3 regions of the Paenibacillus sp. FSL H7-0323 genome follow, and region 3 is predicted to be linked to each of the others. Evidence: riboswitches for the same ligand, from Rfam matches in the RefSeq annotation. Region 3 holds a riboswitch; each other region holds the start of a gene.

Region 1 (3,280 bases), 5.0 Mb from region 3:
ACGTTCCCATCGGCTTGACCAGCAAGATGAGAATTACAATTACGACGACTATTTGCAAAATGCCCATGAATGCCCCTCCTTAAAATTTCTCAGGATGAATCAACGCGTAAACCAGATATATAAACAACAGTAGGGTAACAGCGATTACTAGAATCACAGCTTATCCCTCCCCGTATCCTCAACTACACCTGCGCACCAGCGCATAAAACCATAAAATAACCCGTAAATTACAGCTAACGAAGCCACCATATACAGATCCATCATATCTTCCGCACTCCTTCCATTATCCTTGATGAGGTGATCTATCGATTAGAAAATCAGCATCACCACTATGGGAATAGATTACATAGCTCGCACCAAGTCTTTTATAGACCAATCTAGGATTTATTGAACTTGTAATCACAAAAATCGGCTGTGTCGTCCAGGTACGGCACATCTGAATATAGCGGCAGCAAAGCGGAAAGCTGCTCTCAAACAGATATACCCTGCCTACCGGGAACGATGGGCGAAACCAAGTGTTCTGATGGCGGGTATCCACTAGAATAACCTGCTCAATCCCGAGCTCCTCAAGTAAAGCTTTCTCAGCCACATTGTTGGTTAATCCCGCCATCTTAATACCCCTGAACTTCAGAAGTTTAATGAAATGTTCTCCCGCCTTTGTAGGCGCACATACAAGCACATATTCATTCTGATCCGTCATCTTTTTTCTCCTCCTGCTCATTTACAACAAGGAGGCAACGAAAATCTCCGAAAGGATGTTGACCTATCGTCATTTTCGGGCACAACCTAAAGCTCGGTTGTGTCACGTCATTAGACGCTGCCTTACAAATACCGCTAATGATGAATTTAGCGACCTCTTAGGGGAGGCCTCCATAAATGCTTTGCTTCTAAGAGCACAGCAAAAAGCCACAAAGGATCTCCTCTGTGGCTCGCTAGCGGTCACATTGCACTCATCCTCTCTCCATACGCTTACGAGGTTAGCTGTCGGATTCGGGCGGTGAGAGTCGCCCTACCTGTATAGATGCGAGCTCACTCGCACCCTCTACAGGATTCACCCCATAATCGGCTTCCGACTCTCACATCGGCTGCCGATTGTTGGTTCCCCCGCTTTCCTTACCGGAAATTAAGCGGATCAAATATTCGATTGTCGTTGAAACAGGAGTAATCATACTCTTATGCACGAAGACTTGTAAAACCTGAATGATGCCAAAATAATGCAAATTAAAAACTATTTTCCCATTAGATAGCGCTTACTTGATATCTAATCTCTCTATATCTCTTGTTTACTCGAGTTTGGAGCGTTTAATCGCTATCTATAACCCATGTGATTTTATTCACCTTTTTAGAGCGAAAATACTGCAAATTCCCATTATAGGTAGAAACGCAAGAAGCTGAGGCTGAGCGAGAAAGAGGCGCGATAACACGCCATAAATACCTATTTACCTCGTTTTTCAGTCGTAGTCGGCAGGATATGGTTAAAATTGCTCTAAAAGAACATTTTCCGTTTTTTACAGAAAATCTTGAAAAGAGTATGATTCGGGTTGAATCTAATTCATGAAAAACAATCAACGCTGAGTTCCTGCATTCGCAGGGAACGGGGGAACCATCAGGCCACCTGGCCTACTTGGGGTGAATCCAAAGGAGACTGCATAAGTCTCAATAGGTAGGGCGACTCTCACCGTCCGAATCCGACAGCTAACCTCGTAAGCGTAAAGAGAGAGACCCTTGATCCGCCACGCTTTGGCCCAGGTATATCTGCCTGTAATCCAAAACCGCAGCAGAGGTCCTCCTCTTGCTGCGGTTTTTGCGTTACCTAAGCTTATTAGGTGATAGCACGCTGGATGGGGTGAATGTTTTGAAGCACTATTATTTAGGGATACATCAAGGGCTGCTTGAGCCGATAAGTCTAAATTACGTTTGTTTCGGGGCCTTGTGGTTCGAAGAACATAATCACAGGTACATTGTAGGCTATGCATTTGGCCAGAACCAGATCCAAGCCCTTCGCCAGTTCAGCACACCTTCTTCTTGTAAAGACTGTTTAGACTCTAAGATTGTATATGAGATATATAAAAAAATTCGAGAACAACAGCAGCAGCAGGATTGGTCATCACACCAAAAGCTCCCGTGGTTTACAGCCTTCAAGGAGCCTTGGAAAGATGTAAGCGCCGGTTGGTATGTCTTGAGATCCCGCAGCACCTTTCCCTTACATCTATCTGTTATACGAAAAGAGAAGTTCCGACTATGGCTAGAGCATACCGCAGTCTGTGAGAATAAAATGGAGATGCTCGCTTGTGTAGAAAAGGCTAGTGTCACTCATCATGTTGACTTAAAGCTTTTGGAAATCTAAGGAGGAACCCTACTATGGACCAGCGCAGACTATCCCGCATTGAAGTATTTGTATTGGATGAACCCGAGCCTATTCACTATGGAATGGAAGGGGCTGAAGGCTGCCGTTATGGTATTCTGAAGCTCACCTGTAGGGGAGGCTGCAGTTGGGGGGCTTGTCTGATCTCTGCCAACACCAAAAATTTCGATCTTATTAAATGGAGTTCTTTTTTACGGGCCATCTGTCATTGCCGTCTTGAAGAAGCGCTGGATAAGGTCCGCCGCGAAGGTTCAGATTGGGAGCAGGTTAAGCTTGAGCTAGTTCAGGGTGCTTTGCAGGATTTAAAGGCCAAGCTCCAGGGTAAATCCTTGGCAGGGCATATTCAGCAAGGGCGTCTGTACAGTGTTGCAGCAGGGGGGAGCAATTCCAGAAGTGAACGGCTCTACTACAAGCCTTCAAAAGCTTTATCCACTGCCTCCCAGCAGAAACACAGTTGCCCGGAACCAGACACCGCCGATCTCATCAATAAATCCATCTCTTACTTTTCTATATTATAGATTCAAGCAAATCTCTCAATCTGAAAGGATCGTGTTCACCATGCCTGACCCCTTACCTCCCGAGTCCACCTACAGTACTAAATTTGCAGAGTGTGTTCAAAAGTATACTAATGAAGTCTACGTACTTAGTTCCATGTTGTTAGAACAATCTAATGAGGCAGACAAGATTACTATCCGCACCTTCATAGAGCTTCATAAAATATATCGTCAGGATGATTTTGATCCTCAGTTATTCTCTATCCACGCTTACCGCACTTGTATTCACCAGTGTGCTGATTCTTTTGCCCGGCGCTCGCTTCTATCGGCTAAGGCATTACCTTGGGAGGAACAGCTTGTGAAGGTATTGTGGTACGGCTTAAAGCTGCCTCTTTCTCAAATAAGCATTATTCTGCAAAAA
Region 2 (3,280 bases), 1.2 Mb from region 3:
AATTCAATTACAGTGAGCTACCTAGGATTGGTAATGAGGATGCACCTGTTAAGCTTGTTGAATTTGGTGATTTCAAATGTCCAGCTTGTTCCCAATTTGCTGGCTCCATGAAACCGAAAATTGTTCAAGATTTTGTCAACGAGGGAAAAGCAGCTCTTTACTTTGTAAATATGGCTTTCGTTGGTCCTGACTCTGAGACAGCTTCACTAGCTGCATTGTCTGTATACCATCAGAATAAGGATGAATTCTGGAAGTTCTATGATGCTGTGTATGCGCAGCAAGGGGATGAGAGCGTGGAATGGGCCACTGAGGATTTCTTGGTAAGCCTTGCTGAAAAAGAGAAATTAGCGATCGATTATGATCTGTTGCGTAAAGACATCCAAGAGAAAACTTATGCAGATGAGCTGAAGAAAGACATTCAGTTGGCAACTGACGCAGGCGTGACAACTACGCCTTCGCTCTACATTAATGGAGTGAAAACGGCTGAACCTTTCGATATTGAAGCGATTACATCTGAAATTAACACCGCCGCAAAAGCAGTGGAGGCAAAGTGACAAAATTCCTATCTTTTTGCAAGCGTAACTGCCTCTATCTGGCCTGGTTCGTCTCTTTGGTTGCTGTAGCTGGTAGCTTGTATTTAAGTGAAGTCTTGAAGTATGAACCTTGTAAGCTTTGCTGGTTTCAGCGGATTTTTATGTATCCGCAGTTATTTTTATTGGGAATTGCCACTTTCCGTGGAGATAAGCGCATCATTCCTTATGTGCTTCCATTAAGTTTGATTGGTGGCAGTATCTCAATCTATCATTATGCGGAACAGAAGATTCCAGCGTTAAGTAAAGTTCTACCTTGTACAGTTGGTGTTCCTTGTAATAAAGATTACTTGAACTACTTCGGATTTATAACGATTCCTTTGTTAGCTTTAATAGCGTTTGCTCTAATAAGTCTCCTTCTTTGGTATGGACGTAGGGAAGAAGAAGTGATTGAAGTAGATGCTGAGGAGAGCTTAGGATTTTAGTTTTTACTTTGGAAGGTACAAAAAAGCTGAAAAGGTATTAAAATCACGGGCTAGAGGGATAATTGAAGATAATGAAAGAGAGCATCCAATAAGACGCTATATTTGAGCTTATTGGATGTTTTTTCATTCTTTTTTCATTTTTTTCAACGCTTTACTGTAGGCACTTTGTAGACTAATATTAGACCTTGTGAGAAGTTGAATATGCGCTGAATTTTCTTAGGAAAAACGGGGGAACCAAACTTGGCATTCATGCCAATGGGGTGAATCGGAACCGGGTCGAACAGACCTCTACCGTAGGGCTATAACCACAGCCCGAATCCGCCAGCTAACCTCGTAAGCAAGGTGGGAAAATGACCATGCATAAGCATGCGGATCATTTCCGTATGCTTATTTTTGTGTCTGCATTTATGAAATCCACCGATGAAAACAGCGCACGGAAATTCCGTTTCAGCTCCCAAAGAAAGGAACTGTATCCACCATGGTAAGCAAGGTAAAACGACTATTGATCGGACGTCCGATGAAGTCGAATGAACTCGATCATGAAAAGTTATCCAAGGTTAAAGCACTGGCTGTTCTGTCTTCTGATGCGCTCTCGTCTGTAGCCTACGGAACGGAACAAATTCTGATTGTACTAGTGGCTGCCGGGTTTACTGCCATCTGGTATTCCCTGCCAATTGCATTAGCCGTATTGGGCCTGCTGGCCATCCTGATTTTATCCTATCGGCAGACGATTTTTGCTTATCCGCAAGGAGGCGGAGCTTATATCGTAGCCAAGAGTAATCTTGGTATTCCGACAGGGCTGCTCGCTGGGGGTTCATTATTGGTGGATTACATTCTTACCGTAGCGGTTAGTGCCTCGGCAGGGACGGATGCGATCACATCGGCTTTTCCAAGTCTTCATAATCATACTGTTCTCATCGCTGTATCTGTTATCGTTTTATTAACAATCATTAATCTTCGCGGAGTGACTGAATCGGCTTCATTTATCGCAATTCCAGTGTATTTGTTTGTGGTTTCGATTGTTGTTCTGATTATCTCCGGTATCGTTAAATATGCAATGGGTGGCGCGCATGCGAATGTTCCTGAAATAGGCAGCGCCGTATCTAATGTAAGTTTGTTTCTACTATTAAAAGCGTTTAGCTCTGGTTGTTCAGCCCTAACGGGGGTTGAGGCCGTATCTAATGCGATCCCAAACTTTAAAGCACCCGCTGAGAAGAATGCAGCCAAGACGCTAATGATCATGGGACTTATCCTTGGCTTTATGTTTACCGGAATCACTGTGCTGGCGTATTGGTATGGGATTGTGCCAGATGAAAAGGCTACGGTTGTCTCTCAGATCGCTGAATCGACCTTTGGCCGTGGCGGATTGTACTTTTTCATTCAAGGGATTACAGCAGTGATTTTGTTCTTGGCAGCTAATACAGCATATTCAGCGTTTCCGCTGCTTGCCTTTATGTTTGCAAAAGATAAATATCTGCCACATGCATTTATGGTCCGTGGTGACCGCCTTGGCTTCTCAAACGGCATTATTTTTCTAGGAGTTATGTCTATCATACTTGTGACTGCATTCCATGGGAATACGGAAGGTTTGATTCCACTATATGCGGTAGGCGTGTTCATTCCTTTTACCTTATCCCAACTGGGGATGATGGTGCATTGGATCAAAACAAGACCCGCTGGATGGGTGAAAAGATTTGTAGTAAATACCATCGGTATGCTGACTACATTGACGATTACGCTTATATTTATCATTACTAAATTCTCGAGTGTATGGATGGCATTCATTTTCTTACCTGCTGTAATGTTCGTGTTCCACCGTATTCATAAGCACTATTTGAACACTGCGGATCAACTGCGTATATGTCCGGCTACGGATAAACCTGTAATTAAAGGAAGTACTGTAGTTGTTCCTGTTGCAGGGGTTACACGTGCTGTATTACATTCCATCAGCTATGCGAAGTCTCTAACAGATAATGTTGTTGCTGTGTATGTAGGCTTTGATGAAGAAGACATTCATAAGATGGAGCAACGGTGGGAGGAATGGAATCCAGGTGTACGCCTGATTGTACTTCGTTCCAGATATCGTAGTATCATTCGTCCGTTAGTGAAGTTTATCGATACGGTAGAGTGGAAGACCGCTGCGACGGATCACATCACGATTCTGATTCCACAGTTTATTACCAAACATTGGTGGCAAGCCGTGCTTCATAATCAGACCAGCTTTTTAATCCGCTCGTATCTAATGAATCAAAAGGACGTTGTAGT
Region 3 (3,280 bases):
TGGAGATTCCAGAGCGAGCGAAACGGATTGTCTATCATGGCGAAACACTTGGCGACCTTCTCGCGTTAGGCGTAAAGCCTATCGGTGGAGATGAAGCATTCGCCCGGAACAGCGTCTATAAACATCGGCTTAAGAAGCTCGCCAACGTCGGGTTTCCACTGGACCCGCAGTTGACCGCTTCCCTAAACCCAGATTTGATCATTTTGGCTAATAGTGATGAAAGAGCCTACAGAGCAGTTTCTGGTATCGCTCCGACACTCACCTTTGATTCATTTGCATCTCTCGACAACCGAATGCGGACATTAGGCAGTTGGCTAGGTAAACAGCGCGAAGCCGAAGCATGGCTGGAGTCATTCACAATCAAAAACGCTGCCATGTGGCAGCATCTTTACACGACAACCCTCCAAGTTGGAGAAACCGCCTCTGCTTTGGTCTATGATCATGGAGATCATCTGTATGCTATGGGAATGTCCGGATTCTCCACTGCGCTTTATGCCCCATGTGGTTTACAACCGACCGAAGAGATCCAGGCCATTTTGGACGAAGAGTTAGGGTTCGCCGAAGTTGATCCAACGCGACTGCCTGCCTACGCCGGAGATCATATCTTCATGCTCATTCCGGAACGCAAAGACTCGCGAGCTGCGATGGAACGATTACTAGACAGTTCACTTTGGAACAATCTCCCGGCAGTACGTCAGGGACATGTTTATCTGCTCGACGGAAGCAAATGGAACTCTAGTGATGCGTTAACCCGGGAGAAGCTGCTAACGCTGTTGCCTAAACTACTCGGCGGAAGTAGCGCTAGCAATTGAAAGTGAATCTAGGATTCTCTTTTGACTTTTCAAAACTTGATAGGGTATACTTTATCTACGCTTAATTTCCAACTTTTACAGTTGAAAAGCGGGGGAACCAGTTAATTGGGGCGAATCATTGAGCATTAGAATGTAGGGTACCATCTTACCCGAGTCCGTCAGCTAACCTCGTCAGCAGTGGATGGGTCTGCTTTTCATGTTATTTACATAACCAGAGACCCTTGCTAAGGGTCTCTTTTTGTGCTTTTTTGGACCCTGCTGGCAGTAGATTGGCCTTTGACACTAAGGCTCCCTCATTTCTCACACTACGAGACAAAGGAGAGATGTACGTGCAAAAGGTAAAGTACTTCACGGATATTAACAAAATAGCTATGTTGTCTGAGCTGGAAAAAGAGAATCTGAAAGAAATTACGGACAAGTTTGTTTTTCGTGTAAATGACTACTATCTGTCTTTGATTAACTGGGATGATCCAGATGATCCCATCCGTAAGCTGGTTATTCCTAACGAAGGTGAACTGCTGGAGTATGGGTGCTGGGACGCCTCCGATGAGGACACGAATTATGTGGTACCTGGTTGTCAGCACAAGTATAGAACAACTGCACTACTGATTGTATCCGAGGTCTGCGGGGCTTATTGCCGCTACTGTTTCCGTAAGCGTCTGTTCCGAAATGACGTGAAAGAGGCGATGGCTGATGTCTCTCCGGGCTTGGAGTATATCGCAAATAATCCGGAGATTAACAACGTACTTCTTACGGGCGGGGACAGTTTAATTCTCTCCACACCGAAGCTAAGATCCATTATTGAAAATCTAAGAAGCATTGAGCATGTTAAGATCATTAGACTGGGTTCCAAAATTCCCGTATTTAATCCGATGCGGATCTCTGAAGACGAAGAACTGCTGGAGCTGATTCGTACTTACTCTACCGAAGACAAACGAATCTATGTTATGGCGCACATCAATCATCCTCGTGAAATCACACCTGAAGCCAAAAAAGCATTTAAAGCTCTCCACAACGCAGGGGCAATTGTCGTAAATCAGACCCCCATCCTCAAAGGCATCAACGATGATCCCGTTATTTTAGGGGAACTACTGGACCGGCTTTCATGGGCTGGCGTTACACCCTACTACTTCTTTGTGAACCGGCCCGTAGCCGGAAACCGAGATTTCGTATTACCGCTCGAGCAAGTCTATCAAATTGTAGAAGAAGCCAAAGCCAGAACCTCAGGACTTGGCAAAAGAGTACGCTTATCCATGAGCCACACCTCAGGAAAAATAGAAATTCTCGCCATTGATAACGGAAAAGCCTATCTCAAATACCATCAATCCAGAGATCAGGAATACGGAAAATTTATGATTCTAGATTGTCCAAAGGACGCCGAATGGTTCGATGACCTGCCTGGGAATGAGCAATATTGGACCCCACCTGTGAAAAAAAACGATGCTATTATTTCTGTTAATGATTTATCAGGCGAGCCTGCGGATTTAATCTGTAAATAGATTTAATCGACTCTGTCATAGGATATTTCTTCATCGCCAACAACAAAACTCCTCCCGCCCAAAATTAGCCCGAAAAAATCTATGATATAATCACGCTGTAACACGAAATGGACTAATGGGTGGGAATGCACACATGAAATTGGAACGATTGATTTCTATGATCTACAAGCTATTGAACCACGAAGTTTTATCTGCCTCCAAGCTGGCTGAAGAGTTTCAGGTTTCCCAGCGAACAATCTATAGGGATATCGATGTGATTTGTGCCGCTGGCATCCCGGTCGTATCGTATCAGGGTACTAAAGGTGGATATGGCATCATGGACGGATATAAAATGGATAAAAGCCTGCTCCGTTCGTATGATGTCACTTCTCTGATTACTGTACTTAACAGTCTTTCTTCCGTGTTTGAAGATGAGCATACGCAAGGAACCATTGAACGGCTGCAAACGATTGGAACGGAGCCACAGACCTCTAGTCTCGCGGTGGATCTTGAAACCCGGCGTACGGATCCTGACGCACTTCCTCTTTTACGTGCGGCTATATCGGAACGAAATGTTGTCCGTTTTGATTACATCAGTGTAAAAAATGAACGTACAACCCGTGAAATGGAACCAGTAAAGCTTCATTTTAAATATAGCAACTGGTACATCTATGGTTATTGCCGGACACGGCAGGACTATCGGGAGTTCCGACTTTCCCGGATGCTGAATTTGTTCCTGACGCAGGATACCTTTCATTCGCAACATGAGGTACCCAAAGAGGCCGGCTGTTCAAACAGGGCAGATCAGGTGGAGGAAATAGTGATCCGGGTAGGCCCTGAGGCTTTGGCAGAAGCTTTGGATCAGTTTCATCAAGTCGACAAGGAATTTCATTCCGATAAAAGCATGACGATGCGAATTCCTGTGTATAAGCCATTGGAAGCACGTTGGCTTTGGTCCATTCTGCTGAGTTTTGGCAGCGGCGCCGAAGT

The links. Region 3 has a riboswitch for cyclic di-AMP ahead of MHH89_RS02390 (KamA family radical SAM protein). Riboswitches for the same ligand answer to the same signal wherever they lie in the genome.
Region 1: another riboswitch for cyclic di-AMP. It lies ahead of MHH89_RS24725 (hypothetical protein); the one in region 3 lies ahead of MHH89_RS02390 (KamA family radical SAM protein).
Region 2: another riboswitch for cyclic di-AMP. It lies ahead of MHH89_RS07795 (APC family permease); the one in region 3 lies ahead of MHH89_RS02390 (KamA family radical SAM protein).

The regions. Positions count from the first base shown of each region.
Region 1 covers NZ_JBBODB010000001.1:5,488,193-5,491,472, reverse strand. Annotated here, with positions in the region: gene kdpA (potassium-transporting ATPase subunit KdpA) at 1-67, opposite strand, end outside; gene kdpF (K(+)-transporting ATPase subunit F) at 80-157, opposite strand; gene MHH89_RS24730 (hypothetical protein) at 284-700, opposite strand; cyclic di-AMP (ydaO/yuaA leader) riboswitch at 951-1,140, opposite strand; cyclic di-AMP (ydaO/yuaA leader) riboswitch at 1,560-1,724, shown strand; gene MHH89_RS24725 (hypothetical protein) at 1,793-2,347, shown strand; gene MHH89_RS24720 (hypothetical protein) at 2,362-2,883, shown strand; gene MHH89_RS24715 (hypothetical protein) at 2,924-3,280, shown strand, end outside.
Region 2 covers NZ_JBBODB010000001.1:1,701,549-1,704,828, reverse strand. Annotated here, with positions in the region: gene MHH89_RS07805 (DsbA family protein) at 1-554, shown strand, start outside; gene MHH89_RS07800 (disulfide oxidoreductase) at 551-1,015, shown strand; cyclic di-AMP (ydaO/yuaA leader) riboswitch at 1,210-1,369, shown strand; gene MHH89_RS07795 (APC family permease) at 1,494-3,280, shown strand, end outside.
Region 3 covers NZ_JBBODB010000001.1:507,656-510,935, reverse strand. Annotated here, with positions in the region: gene MHH89_RS02395 (AraC family transcriptional regulator) at 1-812, shown strand, start outside; cyclic di-AMP (ydaO/yuaA leader) riboswitch at 861-1,004, shown strand; gene MHH89_RS02390 (KamA family radical SAM protein) at 1,136-2,311, shown strand; gene MHH89_RS02385 (helix-turn-helix transcriptional regulator) at 2,445-3,280, shown strand, end outside.